DNA from 2 places in the Streptomyces sp. NPDC058685 genome. Region 1 is predicted to be linked to the other one. Evidence: riboswitches for the same ligand, from Rfam matches in the RefSeq annotation. Region 1 holds a riboswitch; the other holds the start of a gene.
What was found. A riboswitch is a leader RNA that binds a small molecule or an ion and turns the genes downstream of it on or off. The one in region 1 is predicted to bind glycine.
Positions count from the first base shown of each region.

Region 2: it holds a riboswitch for glycine, as region 1 does, so the genes downstream of both, gcvT (glycine cleavage system aminomethyltransferase GcvT) here and gcvP (aminomethyl-transferring glycine dehydrogenase) in region 1, are expected to answer to the same signal.

Region 1 is NZ_JBHXSL010000045.1:47,920-57,914, forward strand. It holds gene gcvP (aminomethyl-transferring glycine dehydrogenase) at 1-2,827, opposite strand, end outside; glycine riboswitch at 3,006-3,101, opposite strand; gene ACFWU3_RS28335 (PRC-barrel domain-containing protein) at 3,165-3,599, shown strand; gene ACFWU3_RS28340 (DNA polymerase IV) at 3,509-4,981, opposite strand; gene ACFWU3_RS28345 (MerR family transcriptional regulator) at 5,033-5,629, opposite strand; gene ACFWU3_RS28350 (bifunctional nuclease family protein) at 5,797-6,270, opposite strand; gene ACFWU3_RS28355 (MerR family transcriptional regulator) at 6,324-7,067, opposite strand; gene ACFWU3_RS28360 (FHA domain-containing protein) at 7,107-8,057, opposite strand; gene ACFWU3_RS28365 (DUF881 domain-containing protein) at 8,140-9,048, opposite strand; gene ACFWU3_RS28370 (small basic family protein) at 9,162-9,494, opposite strand; gene ACFWU3_RS28375 (DUF881 domain-containing protein) at 9,491-9,995, opposite strand, start outside.
Region 2 is NZ_JBHXSL010000032.1:46,789-56,783, forward strand. It holds gene ACFWU3_RS23910 (tRNA-dependent cyclodipeptide synthase) at 1-523, opposite strand, end outside; gene ACFWU3_RS23915 (GNAT family N-acetyltransferase) at 705-1,343, opposite strand; gene ACFWU3_RS23920 (EF-hand domain-containing protein) at 1,436-1,651, shown strand; gene ACFWU3_RS23925 (L-serine ammonia-lyase) at 1,721-3,088, opposite strand; gene glyA (serine hydroxymethyltransferase) at 3,237-4,496, opposite strand; gene gcvH (glycine cleavage system protein GcvH) at 4,528-4,905, opposite strand; gene gcvT (glycine cleavage system aminomethyltransferase GcvT) at 4,964-6,079, opposite strand; glycine riboswitch at 6,229-6,326, opposite strand; gene ACFWU3_RS23945 (AAA family ATPase) at 6,537-7,211, shown strand; gene ACFWU3_RS23950 (enhanced serine sensitivity protein SseB) at 7,296-8,075, shown strand; gene ACFWU3_RS23955 (enhanced serine sensitivity protein SseB C-terminal domain-containing protein) at 8,158-8,943, shown strand; gene ACFWU3_RS23960 (ABC transporter permease) at 9,395-9,995, shown strand, end outside.

The DNA of each region.
Region 1 (9,995 bases):
CGCCGTCGATCCGTCGCACCGGCGGCCAGTACTTGTCCGCGGCGCTCACGCCGGCCGGGAAGACGGCCTCCTCACGGCTGTAGGAGTGTTCCCACGCACCGCCCAGCGCGGCCGCCGTGTGCGGGGCGTTGCTCAGCGGGTTGTCCGCCGCGGGCCACTCGCCCGACGCGACCTTCTCGATCTCCGCGCGGATGGCGATCATCGCCTCGCAGAAGCGGTCGATCTCGCCCAGGTCCTCGCTCTCGGTGGGCTCGATCATCAGCGTGCCGGCCACCGGGAACGACATGGTCGGGGCGTGGAAGCCGTAGTCGATCAGACGCTTGGCGATGTCGTCGACGCTGACGCCCGTCGCCTTCGACAGCGGCCGCAGGTCCACGATGCACTCGTGCGCGACCAGGCCCGCCGGGCCGGTGTAGAGCACCGGGTAGTGCGGCTCGAGACGCTTGGCGATGTAGTTGGCGGCGAGCACGGCGACCTGCGTGGCCCGCTTGAGGCCCTCGCCGCCCATGAGCCGGACGTACGCCCAGGAGATGGGCAGGATGCCCGCCGAGCCCCACGGGGCGGCCGAGATCGGGCCCACGCCCGTCTCCGGGCCCGCCGTGGGCTGGAGCGGGTGGTTCGGCAGGTACGGGGCGAGGTGCTCGCGCACACCGACCGGGCCGACGCCCGGACCGCCACCGCCGTGCGGGATGCAGAAGGTCTTGTGCAGGTTCAGGTGCGAGACGTCGCCGCCGAACTTGCCCGGCTTCGCGAGGCCGACCAGCGCGTTGAGGTTGGCACCGTCGACGTACACCTGGCCGCCGGCCTCGTGGACCTGGGCGCAGATGTCGGCGACGTGCTCCTCGAAGACGCCGTGCGTGGACGGGTAGGTGATCATCAGCACCGACAGCTCGTCGCGGTACTGCTCGATCTTGGCGCGCAGGTCCTCGACGTCGATCTCGCCGTCGTCGGCGGTCTTGACCACGACGACCTTCATGCCGGCCATGACGGCGCTCGCGGCGTTGGTGCCGTGGGCGGACGACGGGATGAGGCAGACGGTGCGCTGGTCGTCGCCGTTGGCGCGGTGGTAGGCGCGGACGGCCAGAAGTCCGGCCAGCTCACCCTGCGAACCGGCGTTGGGCTGGATGGAGACGCTGTGGTAGCCGGTGACCTCGGCGAGACGCTCCTCCAGCTCGCGGATGAGCGTCAGATATCCGGCGGCCTGGTCCACGGGGGCGAAGGGGTGCATCTGCCCGAACTCGGGCCAGGTCACCGGCTCCATCTCGGTGGTCGCGTTCAGCTTCATGGTGCAGGAGCCGAGCGGGATCATGCCGCGGTCCAGCGCGTAGTCACGGTCGGCGAGGCGGCGCAGGTAGCGCAGCATCGCGGTCTCGGAACGGTTCTGGTGGAAGACCGGGTGCGTGAGGTACTCGTCGGTGCGCAGCAGGGCCTCGGGCAGGGTGTCCACGGAGGCCGCGTCCAGCGCCTCGATGTCGGCGTCGACGCCGAAGGCGCCCCACACGGCGGTCAGCTGCGCACGGTTCGTGGTCTCGTCGCAGGCGAGGGAGACGTGGTGGGCGTCGACGAGGCGCAGGTTCACCCCGCCCTCGCGGGCGGCGTGCAGCACGTCGGCCGCCCTGCCCGGCACGCGGACGGTGAGCGTGTCGAAGTACGCGCCGTGGACGACCTCCACACCGCCGGCCCGCAGGCCCTCGGCGAGCAGCGTCGCGTAGCGGTGGGTGCGCCGGGCGATCGCCCGCAGGCCCTCGGGCCCGTGGTAGACGGCGTACATGCCCGCCATCACGGCGAGCAGCACCTGAGCGGTGCAGATGTTGCTGGTGGCCTTCTCGCGGCGGATGTGCTGCTCACGGGTCTGCAACGCGAGGCGGTACGCCCGGTTGCCGTCCGCGTCGACGGAGACGCCGACGAGCCGTCCCGGCAGGCTGCGGGCGAACTTCTCGCGCACCGCCATGTAGCCGGCGTGCGGTCCGCCGAAGCCCATCGGGACGCCGAAGCGCTGCGTGGTGCCGACCGCGATGTCCGCGCCGAGGTCACCGGGCGAGGTGAGCAGGGTCAGCGCGAGCAGGTCCGCGGCGACGGTGACGATCGCACCGAGCTCGTGCGCCTGGTCGATCACGGGCTTGATGTCGCGTACGACACCCGAGGCGCCCGGGTACTGCAGCAGGACGCCGAAGACGCCCCGCTCGGCGATCTCGGCCGGAATGCCGTCGTGCAGGTCGGCGGTGACGACCTCCACGCCGGTCGGCTCGGCGCGGGTCTCGATCACCGCGAGGGTCTGCGGCAGGACGTCGGCGTCGACGAGGAACACGCCGTTCTTGACCTTGCCGACGCGGCGGGCGAGCGACATGGCCTCGGCGGCGGCGGTGCTCTCGTCGAGCAGCGAGGCGCCCGAGGTGGGCAGACCCGTCAGCTCGGCGACCATGGTCTGGAAGTTCAGCAGGGCTTCGAGCCGCCCCTGGGAGATCTCGGGCTGGTACGGCGTGTACGCGGTGTACCAGGCCGGGTTCTCCATGACGTTGCGCAGGATGACCGGCGGCGTGAACGTGCCGTAGTAGCCGAGGCCGATCATCGGCGCCAGGACCGTGTTCCGGTCGGCGAGCGTGCGCAGCTCGGCGAGGACCTCGGGCTCGGTGCGCGCCTCGGGCAGCGCGAGCGCCTCGGCGTTCTTGATGACGTCGGGAACCGCGGCGGCGGTCAGCTCGTCGAGCGAGCCGTATCCCACCTGGGCCAGCATCTTGGCCTGCGCCTCGGCGTCGGGTCCGATGTGGCGCTGCTCGAAGGGGGTGCCTCGCTCCAGCTGTGCGAGCGGAATGCGGTTGGCGGTCATGATGGAGGCCTCCTGGTCTGACGCGACCTGCGAGGGGCACCACGGCGCGGGTACCCGGACGGCCTCCCCCTCTGTCATCTCAACCTGAGAGCTTCACCGGATCCCCACGAGGGAACCCGGCTTTCACCGTCGGTGAGAGCGGATGCCGTCCGACGCCCGCCCTGCTTTCCAGAGTGACCTCGTCCGTGCGGTACAGGGTGCCTGAGAGATTCCGGGGAGGATTTGCTCCTTCGGCGCCACCGTTTCCTCCGGTGGACTCTCCCGCACGGGGTCAGCAGCCGTTAGTCAGCGTACCAGCGCGTCCTCTCGTCGATCGCTCAAGTGGCCGACACCCTCGATGTGCACTTTCGTATCATTTACGGAGCAGTTGCGACCTCTTGGAGGGACCGTGCAGACCGACATCGATCCGCGCAGCCTGATCGGCCGCAAGGCGTTCGACCGCAACGGGGCCAAGATCGGGACTGTGGACGAGGTGTATCTCGACGATGCCACCGGCGTACCCGAATGGGCGGCCGTCCGCACCGGCCTCTTCAGCAGGGACGCCTTCGTCCCGCTGGAGCCGAGCGAGTTCGTCGACAACGGACTACGGGTGCCGTACGAACGCGCGTTGATCAAGGACGCCCCCGATTTCGGAGTGGGCCGCCATCTCTCCCCGGAGCAGGAGCTTCAGCTCTACCACCACTACGGGCTCGATCTCTCGACCCCGCCGGACACCCCCGCGCCCTCGTCCGGCGACCGCTCCTTCGGCCGTGTGGCCGGCCAGGAGGACTGATCTCCCTCAGGGGCAGTCACCAGCGGCAGTGGGTCGGACAGCTCCAGGTCCGGGTCGTCCACCCGGAAGGTGCGCACGCGTCCCGGCGGTGAGGTCGGCTCCTCGAACCGGACGGTGACCCGCCCGATCCCGCTGCCCTGCACCCATCCCGGCCCCCACTGCGCATGCCGCACGTCATGGCCCGCGGGCCAGCGACGCTCGGCGAGAGCCGCCTCGGGCTCCGGCTCGCCCGGTTTCTCCTCCCGATGCGGCACCGCCGCTTCCGCCGCCTCGCCCTCGGCGAGCTCCCCCGCGCTGTGCTCACCGGCCGCCGCGGCCTGCGCGAAGAGATCCTCCTGTGTGTAGTCCGCGAGGCCCGTCACTCCCACCCCGAGCAGCCGCACCCCGCCCGTGGTGTCGACGGACTCCAGCAGCCTCCCCGCCGCTTCTCGCACGACGGCGGGGTCGTCCGTGGGCCCGCGCAGCGTCTCGGAGCGGGTGAGCGTGGAGAAGTCGAACCGCCGGACCTTCAGCACGATGGTGCGGCCCGAGTGCCCCGAAGCCCTCAGCCGGTGCACGCACCGGTCGGCGAGCCGCTCCACCTCGACCCTGATCCGGACGCGGTCGTGCAGATCGACATCGAACGTGTCCTCCACCGACACGGACTTGGTGTCCCGCTCGGCCACAACGGCCCGGTCGTCATGGCCGAGGGCCATCCGGAACAGGGACGCCCCGTGTGCCTTGCCGAGCAGCCGCACCAGCTCGTCCTCGCCCGCCTCGGCCAGATCCGCACAGGTGGTCATACCGGCCCTGCGCAGATGCTCTCCCGTGGCCGGTCCCACGCCCGGCAGGGTGCGCACGGACATCGGCCCGAGCAGCTCACGCTCCGTACCGGGCTCGATGAGCACCAGGCCGTCCGGCTTGGCCTGCTCCGAGGCGATCTTCGCGAGCATTTTGGACCCCGCCAGACCGACCGAACCGGTCAGCCCCGTCACCGCGCGGATGGCCTCGCGCAGCTGCTCACCGGTGGCCCGTGCCGACGCGGTGTCGTCCGCCGCGCCGCCCGCCTCCAGGTCCACGAAGGCCTCGTCCAGGCTCAGTGGCTCCACCAGCGGCGACAGCCGGCCCAGCAGCTCCATGACCTGCTCGCTGATCGTGCGGTAGAGCGAGAAGCGGGGCACGAGATACGCGGCGTTCGGCGCGAGTCGTCGAGCCTGGGCCATCGGCATCGCCGAATGGACGCCGAACCGTCTCGCCTCGTACGAACAGGTGGCGACCACCCCCCGCGGGCCGAGTCCGCCGACGATCACGGGCTTTCCGCGCAGACTCGGCTTCGCCGCCTGCTCGGCGGCGGCGAAGAAGGCATCCATGTCCAGATGCAGGATCGTCGGCGCGAATCTCACACCTCCGATGCTGCCCTACGCCACTGACATCGGGGCCGCTTCCAGGTGTGCTCAGACCGCCCGGTCGCGTCGGCGTCTGGCCAGCTCGTCGGCCGGGTTGTGCCCGACCAGGGTCTCGCCGGTGTCGATCCGCTCGCCGTGCAGCTGCGACAGGGCCGCCTCGACGTCCCGCCAGACGACTCCGACCGCGATCCCGAAGATGCCCTGACCGCCCTGGAGGAGGTCGACGACCTCGTCGGGCGAGGAACACTCGTAGACCGTCGCGCCGTCGCTCATCAGCGTCATGCGCTCGAGATCGGCGAAGCCGCGCGCCCGCAGATGCTGCACCGCGGTCCGGATGTTCTGCAGCGCCACACCGGTGTCCAGGAAACGCTTCACGATCTTGAGGACGACCACGTCGCGGAAGCTGTAGAGGCGCTGGGTCCCCGACCCGTGCGCCGGGCGGACACTGGGTTCGACCAGGCCGGTACGGGCCCAGTAATCGAGCTGCCGATAGGTGATGCCGGCTGCCGCACACGCGGTGGGACCGCGATAGCCGACCGTCTCCGTGGATGGTTCGACCGCACTCCCGTGGAGCGGATACGGCCCGCTCTCCCCCGGACCTCGTCCGGGGGCGCCCCCCACCGCACCGTCGCCGCTGCTGTCCACGCCGACCTCCGTCCTTGACCTGCCATGTCGACGGTAGGCAGTCACCAGGGGCGCGTCAACGATCGCCACACTCGGCACGCCGAGTGATAATCACCCTGAGAGTGGTTTCCCGTGCCTCGGTTCGGGGAAAGGCTGCTCGAATGTGCCGATGCCGCCCCGCTGGGCGGTCACTGGCTGTTGGTCCCGAAGTCCTCAGGCGAGATCTGGTCGAGGAACTCGCGGAACTTCTCCACCTCGTCCTCCTGCTCGTCGGGGATCGCGATCCCCGCGTCGTCCAGCACACCGTCACTGCCGAAGATCGGCGTACCGGTACGCAGAGCGAGAGCTATGGCGTCGGACGGACGCGCACTCACCTCGACTCCGCTGGCGAAGACCAGCTCCGCGTAGAAGACCCCTTCACGCAGATCAGTGATGCGGACCTCGGTGAGCTCCTGGCCCACCGCCTCCAGCACATCCTTGAAGAGGTCATGGGTCAGCGGCCTGGCAGGAGCCATGCCTTGCTGCGCGAAGGCAATGGCGGTCGCCTCCCCGGGACCGATCCAAATGGGGAGGTACCGATCGCCTCCCACTTCACGCAGGAGCACGATCGGTTGGTTGGAGGGCATTTCAACCCGGACACCCACAACGTCGAGCTCGTTCACACAGCAACCCTAGGACGTGCTCGGCAGGTTTGGGTAGTCGGGCACGTTCATGATCAGTGGAGCCGCACCCCGAGAGCCGTCTGCACCAGAGCCGCATGCAGCCGCACGGACAGGGCCGCGAGCTCTTTCACGGTGGCCTCGGCATGTGCCCTGGTCTGCGGATTGCGGTGCCGCCGCAAGGGTGCCACCACCTGTTCCACCAGTCCGGCCTCGCGGTCCGCCGCGGCCTTCATGGCCCGCAGATGACGCGGTTCCAGACCGAATCTGCCCAGATCGGCCACCAGCCTGGCGACCGTCACCGACTCGGCGTCGTATCCGCCGTCCTCGTGCCGGCCGAGGAGGCCGTACGACTCCCAGTCGGTCAGCTCCTCCTCGCTCACCCCGGCGGCGGCCAGCAGCTCCGCACGGCCCACCCGGGCGGCGGTACGGCGCTCGGCGTCTGCCTCCCGGTCACCACCGTCCAGGAGCTCCCGCGGCGTGCTCTGTGCGGGCAGCTGGACCTGCTCACCGCGGGCCACGGCGTCGAGATGCTCGCGGATGACCTTCAGCGGCAGATAGTGATCGCGCTGCATCCGCAGCACCTGCGCCAGACGCTCGACGTCCTCCGGACTGAACTTGCGGTACCCGGACGGGGTGCGCCGCGGCTCGACGAGCCCTTCCGCCTCGAGGAACCGGATCTTGGAGATCGTGACTTCGGGGAACTCGTCGCGCAGCCCGCTGAGCACCGTACCGATGCTCATCAGCCGCTCGGCCGCAGCGGCGGTGCCGTGACCGGCACCGCCCTTCGGTGTTCGCATGTGCCTTCCTGGGTCCCCCGGACCGGGTCCGGGGGACGGTTACAGGCCCCTCTGGCTCGCGTAGAAGACCAGTCGGTACTTGCCGATCTGGACCTCGTCACCATTCGCCAGGAGGACGGAGTCGATCCGTTCACGGTTGACGTAGGTGCCGTTCAGACTGCCGACGTCCCCCACGGTGAAGCTGCCGTCGGGCCCGCGCCGGAATTCCACATGGCGCCGCGACACGGTCACGTCGTCGAGGAAGATGTCGCTCTGCGGGTGGCGGCCGGCCGTGGTCAGCTCACCGTCCAGCAGGAAGCGGCTTCCGGAGTTCGGTCCGCGGCGCACCACGAGGAGCGCGGAGCCGAGCGGCAGCGCGTCGACCGCCGCCTGGGCCTCCGGGGAGAGCGACGGGACCTGCGTCTGGCCCGTCACCTCGGAGTCGTACGCCTCGAGGCCGGAGATGGAGATGGTCGACGTCGTCTCGGACGGCCGCTCGGCGGGCGCACCGCCGCGCAGCGGCGCGCCGCAGTTGGAGCAGAACCGACTGGACTCGGCATTGCGGTGACCGCACCTCGTACAAACCGGCAAGGCCGACATGGACGGATCCTCCTGCCGCGGCTGCCCCGCGTGGGGATTGGTCGCATACGGGTCGGAGGCAAACCCTCCACCCGTACTCGAGGTTGATGGTTCCCCGAAACCTATGCGGCCGGGACCGGCAGGGTCAACAGACGACGCGCCCGGACCGCCCGAAATGTCACCGCCCTGACCGGAGACCTCGTCCCGGAAGAGCGGCCGCTCGCCGCCCTGCTCCTCACCCTGGCCATGACGCGGCGCGCGATGCCTGGCGTTGCCGCCGTCCTCGCGCGAGCTCTTGCCGAACAACTTCGCAAACAACTTCACGGGCGATTCCCCTTGACCGAAATAGACCCGCCCGTGGGGCAGGACGAACCCTCGATGATCGGACCTGCCGACCCGGACATTCTCACAACGTCCGTACCCACCAGACAGTTTCCACCAGACCGCACGCCTTCGATGTGCCGACCCCCCGCAACCTCTTGCCCCGGTCCGCCGGACCCCATGCGCCCCCGCATCACTGGTCCGACGACCGAGCGTAGTCAGGCCGCTTCGCGGGTCGCAAGGCGTCCACGACGATCTTCTGCGAGCGCACCACCGTGGCGGTGGCCTGCTCCTTCTCCAGTGTCTGCACCACACCGCCGGGGATGTTCAGGGCCGGCTCGAGATCCTGCGGCTTCCCGATGACCTTGAAGACGTACGGGGCGGTGATGCGTTTCCCGTCGACCTCGATGTCACCGCCCGTACCGGTGAAGTGCGTATCCGCGACGACCCTGATGTCGTTGACCTGGATCGCCTCCGCACCGGCAGCGCGCAGCTCCTGGATGGCGTCCAGCAGCATGTCCGACTCCACGGTGCCGGACTTGTCCTGGATGGTCAGCGTGATACCCGGGCCCTCCGCCGCGACCGTGCCGGCGAGAATGCCCAGCTGCTGTTCCTTCTGCTGGGTCTGCTTGCGCGCCTCTTCGGCCTGGTCCGAACTGTTCTCCAGCTCGGCCCGCTGGTCCTCCAGACGCTGCTTCTCGTCCTCCAGCCGCTGGGTGCGGTTGTCGAGCTCGTCGAGGATGCGGACGAGGTCCTCCTGGCGGGCTCCGCGCAGCGCACTGTTGTCGCTGGTGGAGCGCACCTGGATGGCCAGGCCCAGCCCCAGGACGAACAGCAGCACGGCGACCGTGAGTTGGGCGCGGGTGATACGCGGGGGCCAGAGCCCGGCCAACAGCCGCTGCCTGCCGGTCTCTTCACCGGCCCCATCGCCGCCCGGCGGGGGCGGCGCCGACGCCGTTGCCGCTACCGGCTCCTCGGCGGACGCCGACGCCGCCGCCGTCCGTTCGTCACGGCTTTCCCCCTGGGGGCTCTTCTCCGGCGGCAGTTCGGCCCGCGGCGCCCCGGCCTGCGGCCGCTCGCTGCGCGGACCCTCTTCTGTCACACCCTCACTGATGCCGCCCTCGCCCTTCGGGTTCCCGTCCTGCGGAATCCCGTCCTGCGCGTTCCGGTCCCGGGCGTTCCCGTCCTGCGGATTCTCTGCGCTGTTCATCGGCCTCACGCCCGGAACACATGCCGGCGGATCGCGGCAGCGTTGGAGAAGATCCGGATACCGAGCACGACGACCACACCCGTGGAGAGCTGCGCGCCGACGCCCAGCTTGTCACCGAGGAAGACGATCAGTGCGGCGACCACGACGTTCGAGAGGAAGGAGACGACGAAGACCTTGTCGACGAAGATGCCGTCCAGCATGGCCCGCAGACCACCGAACACGGCGTCCAGAGCCGCGACGACGGCGATCGGCAGATAGGGCTCGACCACCGCCGGCACTTCGGGCCGGACCAACAGTCCGACCACGACTCCCACGACGAGGCCCAGTACGGCGATCACGATGTGCCCTTCCCTGTGTCAGCCGTGTCCTGCCCGCTGCCCGTCCCGGCGCCGGCGGCTTTCGGCTCTGCTGTTCGTACGATCAAGCTCGGAGCAGCCGGAAGACGCACCGTGCCCTCGGTCGAGATGCTGGAGCGGATCCCGAAGTTCTCCTGGAGCGCGTGCAGATACTGTCCGTCCGCACTGTCCTGGAACGCCGTGCTCAGCTTCTTCCCGTCCCCCACCGCGAGCACCGTGTACGGCGGCACCAGCGGCCTGTTGTCGACCAGTATGGCGTCGCCCGCGGCACGGATGGCGGACAGGGCCGTCAGCCGCTGCCCGTTGATCGCCACCGCTTCGGCGCCGGACTCCCAGAGCCCGTTCACGACCCGCTGCATGTCACGGTCGCGCACCCGGCCGGTGTCGTTGAAACCGCTGTCCTCCCGCGGCCCGTCACCACCCTGCTCGGTGCCCTTGGCGTCGTCGACGACGAGCTTGACGCCCGGACCCTCGACCTCGGTG
Region 2 (9,995 bases), on a different contig from region 1:
CGATGTAGTCCAGGCACGCGGAGCGCTGCTCGGGTGTGACGGCCCCGCCCTCGCCGATCCTGGGGGCCAGGAACTGCCGCACCATGCGGTCGCAGCTCTTGCGGAACTCCTCGTCGGTGGCGAGGAAGTGGCGCACCCGACGGTGCAGCAGCGCGTACACCGGATCGCCGGCGAACTCGGAGAGCGCCCGCACGCCGATCCGCCGCCCCGGTGGGCCCGCGGCCTCCACGCCGCCCAGGATCCGCCGGCGTACCGCCTTGAGTTCCTTGGACGCGCGCCGGACGGCCTGCTCGGGGGCGTGGCCGAGGGCGGCGAAGACGGAGGCCACATGCAGATCGGCGTAGACGAAGTCCACCGCGGTGAAGCGTGGCGCGGCCCAGCGGGCGAGCTCGGTGATGCGCCGGGCGGAGAAGTAGCTGTTGCCGGGGGAGACCCCGATCAGGACATGGTCGCCCTCGTCCACCAGGAGACGGCAGTTGGGGGTGAAGGGGCGGACCGTGAAGGAGTCGGTTGTGATCGTCACTGATGACATCACCCTTGCGCCGCTTGTCCCTGGGAGCCCTGTGCTCCTGGTGTGGCGGCGACGCCATGAAGTTAGCCGCCGACGGCGGAGAGTGACGAAGGGGGCCGCGGGTTTGGCGGAATCCGCTCCGGGTGGGACCGAAAAACATCTTCCGCTCTGCGGAATATGATGTGATGCCCTGTCAGTTGGCGGTCAGCAGCGCCTCGGAGCCGACCGGACGGAAGCCGGCCGTCTGGAACGTCCGCACGCTGCGGGCGTTGCCCGGCGACTGCTGCGACCACACCACCGAGTCCGGCACCAGATGGCGGGCGGCTCGCGCCAGCGCGACGCCCAGACCCCGCCCGCGGACCTCCTCGTCCACCTCGACGGCGCACTCCCAGCGGCCGGCGACTCCCCGGCCGAGCACCAGCACCCCGCCGTCCGCGGCCCACACCCGTACGCCGTCCCGGACCTTCAGGGCCCGCGCCACCCGCGGGTGGTCCGGATCCTCGATCTCCCGCAAGGGGATGTCCGGTCCGCCCGGCAGCGCGCCCGCCACCGTGACCAGGTCGATCGTGTTCGTGGAGCGGCCCGTCCGGGCCATCAGGGCGGCCAGGAACGACGGGTTCATCGCGGCCGCCAGCCGGTCGGCGTCGGTGGCCGCCAACTCGGCCCGCACCCATGCCGGATCCTCGTCCGTGAAGATCACCGAGTGCGCGGTGAACGCCATCACCCCGGCGTCCCGCGCGCTCGGCTGCCGTATCACCCGGGTCGCTCCGTCCGGCGGCGGGAAGTCCCCGCGCGCGGCCGCCGCCAGTATCCGTGCCAGCTCGTCGCTCATCCGTCCATGGTCGGGGACGGCCGCCGGAACCGGTGAGGCGCCCTGCGGATAATCTGACCCCCGTCAGTAATGCACCAAGAAGGGGTGGACCCGTGGCGGACATCGAGGAAGCACGCAAGGCGTTCGATCGCTACGACGCGGACGGCGACGGCTTCATCACCGCGGCCGAGTACAAGTCGGCCATGGCACAGATGGGTGACTGGAACGTCACCGAGTCGGTGGCCGAGGCCGTGATCGCCGCGCAGGACACCGACAAGGACAAGCTCCTGTCGTTCGACGAGTTCTGGGCCCACCTGAACAAGGCCTGACGCAGCGGACACACGCGCGGCCCCCGGCGGAGCGCCGGGGGCCGTACTGTGGTGCCGCGGTCGCGGCTCTCAGCACTCGATAATGTTCACCGCGAGTCCGCCGCGCGCGGTCTCCTTGTACTTCACCGACATGTCCGCGCCGGTCTCCTTCATGGTCTTGATGACCTTGTCGAGGGACACCTTGTGGCTGCCGTCGCCGCGCATCGCCATCTTGGCCGCCGTCACGGCCTTCACCGCGGCCATGCCGTTGCGCTCGATGCAGGGGATCTGCACCAGTCCGCCGACCGGGTCGCAGGTCAGACCGAGGTTGTGCTCCATGCCGATCTCCGCGGCGTTCTCGACCTGCTCGGGGCTGCCGCCGAGCACCTCCGCGAGCGCGCCCGCGGCCATCGAGCAGGCGGAGCCGACCTCGCCCTGGCAGCCGACCTCGGCGCCGGAGATGGAGGCGTTCTCCTTGAACAGCATGCCGATCGCGCCGGCGGAGAGCATGAAGCGGACGATGCCCTCCTCGTCCGCGCCGGGCACGAAGTTCATGTAGTAGTGCAGCACGGCGGGGATGATGCCCGCGGCGCCGTTGGTGGGCGCGGTGACGACCCGGCCGCCCGCCGCGTTCTCCTCGTTCACGGCCATCGCGTACAGCGTGATCCACTCCATCGCGCGGGCCAGCGGGTCGCCCTCGGCCCGCAGCTGGCGGGCGGAGTTGGCGGCGCGGCGGCGGACCTTGAGGCCGCCCGGCAGGATGCCCTCGCGGGACATGCCGCGCGAGACGCAGGCCTGCATCACCCGCCAGATCTCCAGCAGACCCTCGCGGATCTCCTCCTCGGTGCGCCAGGCCTTCTCGTTCTCCAGCATCAGGGCGGAGATGGACAGGCCGGTCTCCTGGGTGAGGCGCAGCAGCTCGTCGCCGGTGCGGAAGGGGTACTTCAGCACGGTGTCGTCGAGCTTGATCCGGTCCTCGCCGACGGCGTCCTCGTCCACGACGAAGCCGCCGCCCACGGAGTAGTACGTCTTCTCCAGCAGGCTCGCGCCCTCGCTGTCGTAGGCGAAGACCGTCATGCCGTTGGCGTGGTACGGCAGCGTCTTGCGGCGGTGCAGCACCAGGTGCTCGTCGAAGTCGAAGTCGATCTCGTGCACACCGAGCAGCCGCAGCCGGCTCTCGGTGCGGATGCGCTCCACCTCGCCGTCCGCCGACTCGACGTCGACGGTGCGGGGCGAGTGCCCCTCCAGACCCAGCAGGACGGCCTTGGGGGTGCCGTGGCCGTGGCCGGTGGCGCCGAGCGAGCCGAACAGCTCCGCCCGTACGGTGGCGGTCCGGTCCAGCACGCCCTCGTTCTTCAGACGGTGGGCGAACATACGGGCCGCGCGCATCGGGCCGACCGTGTGGGAGCTGGACGGGCCGATGCCGATCGAGAACAGGTCGAAGACCGAGATGGCCACGGGGTGACTCCTAGAACGTTGGTAGACGCCGTTGTCTGCCGGGGTGGTGCGAGCAGGCGCGGAACAAGGCGGAACAAGGGGGAGGGCACCGCGCTCACAGCCCAGTGTGCGCGGTGCCCCGAGGTTTCCTGTCGAAAAGAGTACGAAATTACTTCAGACCGGGGTACAGCGGGTGCTTCGCGGCGAGCTCGGACACCCGGGCGCGCAGGGCGTCGCTGTCGTACGACGGCTTCAGCGCCTCGGCGATGATGTCCGCCACCTCGCGGAAGTCCTCGTCCTGGAAGCCGCGGGTGGCCAGCGCCGGGGTGCCGATCCGCAGGCCCGAGGTCACCATGGGCGGCCGCGGGTCGTTCGGGATCGCGTTGCGGTTGACCGTGATGCCCAGCTCGTGGAGCCGGTCCTCGGCCTGCTGGCCGTCGAGCTCGGAGTTGCGCAGGTCCACCAGGACCAGGTGCACGTCCGTGCCACCGGACAGGACCGAGACGCCGTGCTCGGTCACATCGGCCTGGACGAGACGCTCGGCCAGGATGCGGGCGCCGTCCAGGGTGCGCTGCTGGCGCTCCTTGAACTCCTCACCGGCCGCGACCTTGAAGGAGACCGCCTTCGCCGCGATGACGTGCTCCAGCGGGCCGCCCTGCTGGCCGGGGAAGACCGCGGAGTTGATCTTCTTGGCGAGCTCCTGCGTCGACAGGATCACACCGCCGCGGGGGCCGCCGAGCGTCTTGTGCGTGGTGGTGGTGACCACATGGGCGTGCGGCACCGGGTTGGGGTGCAGCCCGGCGGCGACAAGGCCCGCGAAGTGCGCCATGTCGACCATCAGGTAGGCGCCGACCTCGTCCGCGATCCGGCGGAAGGCGGCGAAGTCCAGCTGACGCGGGTACGCGGACCAGCCGGCCACGATCAGCTGCGGCTTGGACTCCTTGGCGAGCTTCTCGACCTCGGCCATGTCGACCTGGCCGGTGGCGTCGACGTGGTACGGGACCACGTTGTAGAGCTTGCCGGAGAAGTTGATCTTCATGCCGTGCGTCAGGTGCCCGCCGTGCGCGAGGTTCAGACCCATGATCGTGTCGCCCGGCTTCAGCAGCGCGAACATCGCGGCCGCGTTCGCCTGGGCGCCCGAGTGGGGCTGGACGTTGGCGTGCTCGGCGCCGAAGAGCGCCTTGATGCGGTCGATGGCGATCTGCTCGACCACGTCGACGTGCTCACAGCCGCCGTAGTAGCGGCGGCCGGGGTAGCCCTCGGCGTACTTGTTGGTGAGGACCGAGCCCTGGGCCTCCATGACCGCGACCGGAGCGAAGTTCTCCGAGGCGATCATCTCGAGGGTGGACTGCTGACGGTGGAGCTCGGCGTCGACAGCAGCGGCGACGTCCGGGTCCAGTTCGTGAAGAGGGGTGTTCAGAATCGACATCGCGGAATCACAGTCCCTGTCGTGAGGGTGGTCAGTTGCCGGAGAACTCGGTGTACTCGTCCGCGGAGAGCAGATCCTTCGGCTCCTCCGAGACGCGCACCTTGAAGAGCCAGCCGCCCTCGAAGGGGGCCGTGTTCACCAGCGACGGGTCGTTGACGACGTCCTCGTTGGTCTCCGTGACCTCACCGCTGACCGGGGAGTACAGGTCGCTGACGGACTTGGTCGACTCCAGCTCACCGCAGGTCTCGCCCGCGGTCACCGTGTCGCCGACGTCCGGGAGCTGTACGTACACCACGTCGCCGAGCGCGTTGGCCGCGTGCTCCGTGATGCCGACCGCCGACACGCCGTTCTCGGCGGCCGTCAGCCACTCGTGCTCCTTGCTGTAGCGCAGCTGCTGGGGGTTGCTCATGGCCTGAATTCTCCTGTACGCGGGGGAGTGCTGGGAAACGAGGGGGGAGTGCGGACGATCACTTCTGGCGCTTGTAGAACGGCAGCGCGACGACCTCGTACGGCTCATGGGTACCGCGGATGTCGACCCCGACACCCTCCGTGCCCGGCGCGGCGTGGGCCGCGTCCACGTAGGCCATCGCGATCGGCTTGCCGAGCGTGGGGCTCGGGGCGCCCGAGGTGACCTCGCCGACGACCTGGCCGCCGGCGACCACGGACATCCCGGCGCGCGGCACCCGGCGGCCCTCGGCGATCAGGCCGACGAGCTTGCGCGGCGGCGCGGTCTCGGCCCGCTCGGCGGCGGCCTGAAGCGCCTGACGGCCGACGAAGTCGCCGTCCTTCTCGAACTTCACGACCCGGCCGAGGCCGGCGTCGAAGGGGGTGAGCGCCGTGGTCAGCTCGTGCCCGTACAGCGGCATGCCCGCCTCCAGGCGCAGCGTGTCGCGGCAGGAGAGCCCGCACGGGATCAGTCCGGCCGGGGCGCCCGCCTCGGTCAGCGCCTGCCACAGCTTCTCCGCGTACTGCGGCTGGACGAAGAGCTCGAAGCCGTCCTCGCCGGTGTAGCCGGTACGGGCGATCAGCGCCGGGACGCCGGCGACGGTGCCGGGCAGGCCCGCGTAGTACTTCAGCCCGTCGAGGTCGGCGTCGGTGAGCGACTGCAGGATGCCGGGCGACTCGGGGCCCTGGACCGCGATCAGCGCGTACGCGTCGCGGTCGTCACGGACCTCGGCGTCGAAGCCCGCGGCGCGCTCGGTCAGCGCGTCCAGCACGATCTGGGCGTTGCCCGCGTTGGCGACGACCATGTACTCGGTGTCGGCGAGGCGGTAGACGATCAGGTCGTCGACGATGCCGCCGTCCTCCTGGCAGATCATCGTGTAGCGGGCACGGCCGGTGCCCACGGTGCCGATGTTGCCGACGAGCGCGTAGTTCAGCAGGTCCACGGCCTGCGGGCCGGTGACGGTGATCTCGCCCATGTGGGAGAGGTCGAAGAGACCGGCGCGGGTGCGGACCGCGGTGTGCTCGTCGCGCTCACTGGCGTACCGCAGGGGCATGTCCCAGCCCGCGAAGTCGGTCATGGTCGCGCCCAGCGAGCGATGCAGGGCATCGAGGGCGGTGAGACGGGGGGAACTGGTCATGGATGTGACTCCCAGGGCATGGCCGGCGAGGACAATCCTCCCCATCTGTCATCGGAACCTGAGAGGTTCGTCCCGACCACGCGTACTGGTGGTCGTGACTTGCACCTTGGGTGGAGCCACTCGAACGCGGCTCGCTTTTCAGATCTGCCTCATCACACGCGGTACGGGGCCTGAGAGATTCAAGGGAGGGACTTGCTCCTTCGGCGCCCGGCGCACACAGTGGCCAGGACTCTCCCGCGTGGATTCAAGCGGCCGGTATGCAGTTGGCGGGCACATCATTGCACGCATCGCGCCGAACGGCTTCCCCCCAGGCCGGAGGCCACGGGGACGGAGCGGACGGCTCCGAAGCTTTCTGCGGACGGCGCGGCGCTCCTCAGCGGCAAATCGACCTCGTCGCATTACCATTTCTTTACGCTCCATGGGCAAGTGTGTGGGGTGACCCGACAGGGGGAGGGTGATGACTTTGCAGCAGTCCGGTGCATATGCGACCGCCGCGGGAGTGCCTGCGCCGCCGCAGGTACCCGCCCGAGAGGTCGGCGACGCCCTGAGGGCGGCGCCCGTGCTGCGTGACCTGCGGGACCGCGCGGGCCGCAGCCCGCACAGCCTGCGGTTCGCCGCGGGCGACGTCGTGGTGGTGTCGGGCCTGCCCGGCAGCGGGAAGTCCACACTGATCAGGCGCGCGGCGAGCGGCCGGCGGATCGACTCCCAGGACACGCGGGACCGGTGGGACGCGAGGATGCCGAGGCTCCTCCCGTACGCCGTCTACCGGCCCTTCGTCCGCCTCGCCCACTACGCGGGCCTGCGCCGGGCCCTGCGCTCCGGCGAGAGCGTGGTCGTGCACGACTGCGGCACCCAGACCTGGGTGCGGCGCTGGCTGGGCCGGGAGGCGCGGCGCCGCGGCAGCGCGCTCCACCTCGTCCTCCTCGACGTCTCCCCGGGCATCGCCCGGCAGGGACAGCGCGCGCGGGGCCGCGGGGTGTCCGGCTACGCCTTCGCCCGGCACCAGCGGGCCGTGGGCCGGCTGATCGGCGACGCGGAGGCCGGGAAGCTGCCCGTCGGCTGCGCCTCGGCGGTGCTGCTCGACCGGGACGCGGCGACCGTGCTGTCACGGGTCGGTTTCGGCGAGGAGTGATCGCCCGGCCCCGTCCCCGGCCCGGCCGGTGCGCGCACTAGGGTCGGGGGAAGCACAGAGGAGAGCCGGGGGAGAGACCAGCACATGACCATTCCGGGACAGGCGCATCCGCATCCGTCCGGCGGCTGGCCGGCGAACGAGCTCGAAGAGGTGCTCGGCGCCTCGCTCGGCAACCCGGCCGCCGGGGGCCGGCTCGTGGAGGTCCTCGGCCGCAGCTTCCTCTGGGTGCCGCTGCCCAACGGCGGCGGCCCGGACAGTCCGAACCTCGATCTGCCCACCACCGAGATCGACGGGCAGGCGTATGTGCCGGTCTTCAGCTCCGAGCACCAGTTCCTGACCTGTGTGGGCAGCCATATGCCCTTCACCGTGGCGCCCGCGCGCGAGTTCGCCCGCGGGCTGCCCCCGCAGCTCGGCATCGCCGTCAACCCGGGCGGTGTCGTCGGCACCCCGCTGCCGCCGTCCGCCGTGGCCGAACTCTGCCGGGCCGGACGGCACGAACCGGGCGGGCCGCAGGCCGGGGCGAGCGGCGGGCGGGTACGGCTGTTCGAGCCGGACTGGCAGGAGGAGCCCGTCGACTTCCTGGCCGCCGCGGCCGGGGAGTTCCAGGAGTCCGGAGTCGTCGTCACCGCCCGGCGGGCGCTCGCGTCCATCGAGGGCGATCCGCCCACGCTGTTCATCGGTGTGCAGCTGTCCGACTGGGACGCGGTCGGCAGCAACGCGCCCATGGACGCCCTCGGTCGGGCGCTCGGCAGGGTCCAGGTCGGCTGGCCGGTCAGCCTCGTCCTGCTGGACGTCGCCCAGGACCCCGTCGCCGACTGGATGCTGGCGCGGGTGCGGCCGTTCTACCAACGAGAGCACGTGTAGTCGTCAAGTCGGTGTCGAAACGGCCGATTAAGCTGGTTTCATGGCCTGCTGAATCGTGATGCGAAGAGGGGCGGAACCCAGAGTGAGTGCGTCAGGCACCGCGGCGGCCGGGCAGGTCGAGCACATGCTGCGCCAGGTGACTCCCGGACGCTACGACGCGTACGAGGCGCTGCTGAAGGCCTTGGCGGACCCGGCGAGCGGCCAGGTCTGGATGCTGCTCTGGCACGGCCGTGCGGGCTCGCCCGACGCCCAGTACGGGAACATGGAGGTCGACGGCGTCGGCTACGCCCCCTGCGTCACCTCCGCCCAGGAGCTCGCCGTCTCCGGCTGGAACCGCGCGCACGAGGTCGTCGGCGGCCTCGACATCGCCCGCGCCCTCTACCCCGACCGCTGGGGGATCTGGCTCAATCCGCACGCCCCCGGCGGCGGTGTGGGCATCCCCTGGCCCGATCTCCGCAGGATCGCCACGGGCCTCGACCGGATGCCCGCGGGACCGCTGCGGCTGTCCGAGCCGGCCATCGAGATCCCGCAGTTCTACGCCCTGCTCTCGCAGAACGCCCACCGCACCCCGGCCGTCCGCTCGTTGCGCCGCGCCTGGGTGCAGCCCGCGCTCGGCGCCCCGTATCTGGCGATCGGTCTCGATCTGTACGACACGGGGCGGCAGTCGGTGGACGCGGTCCGCACGATGATGCAGCAGTCGATCGCGGCCGTCCCGGAGGGGCTGCCGGTGTCCACCGTCGCGATGTCCGACGAGTACGACCCCGTCACGATGTGGCTGCGGGCCAACTCCCGGCCGTTCTACGACCGTGATGCGCACGGCGCCCCGCAGGGCGGCGGTTACGGCTATCCGCCGCCCCACGGCCACTGAACCGACCGGCCCCGGCCGTTTTTCCACCACGCTGCTCCCGAGGGCGAATTCGTCCTCTTTCCATGCCCCGCGCGGATGTTCTGGTCGGATTGTGTGTGCGCAACCCGTGAAGCACCTTGTATTCGAATGAGCCGCCTCTGCGTGACGGGCGGTGCATCGGTGAACTTCCGTCCCATATGGGCTGTTTGGCGTTCCGCTCAGTCGGCGGTCCCGTCCGTATAACGGAAACCTGCTTCCCTCATCACGTTTACGCAAACATTCCCCGAGGGGTCTGGCGGGTGATCGCGGCAGCGTTGAAGACTCCCCGCAACAAGGACCCTTCGGTCCCGTGTACGACCTGCTTCTTCAAGCTTTCCTCGCACCACACACAACTGCACCACTGATGTGAACGAAGCCGCTACAGCGGCGGGCATGGGTCGGTCACCACCGGCCGAGAGGGGTCCCCACCACGATGACGGCACCACTGCACGACACGAGCGCGGCCGAGACCGCGGCCGTCGATGTCGCCGCCGATGTCCCGCAGAAGGACATCGAGGGGCGTTCACCCTGGAAGATCGCCTGGGTCCGCCTCAAGCGGGACAAGGTAGCGCTGGCCGGTGGGGTCGTGGTGCTCCTGCTGGTCCTGGTCGCGCTCCTCGCTCCGCTGATCGTGGACGCGTTCGGCCACCCGCCGGAGGAACTGCACGAGGACCAGATCGACCCGCTCCTCGGCACTCCGATCGGAAGCTGGGGCGGCATCAGCTCCGACTTCCTGCTCGGAGTCGAGCCGGTCAACGGCCGTGACGTCTTCAGCCGGATCATCTACGGCGCCCGTATCTCGCTGCTGGTCGCCTTCCTGTCCGCCTTCGTGGCCGTCTCGCTCGGCACCCTCTTCGGTGTCATCGCGGGCTACTTCGGCGGCTGGGTGGACGCGGCGATCAGCCGGGTCATGGACCTTCTGCTCGCCTTCCCGCAGCTGCTCTTCATCATCGCCCTGATCTCCGTCACCCCGAACGAACTGCTCGGGTTCTCCGGCTCCGGACTGCGCATCGCCGTCCTGGTCCTGGTGATCG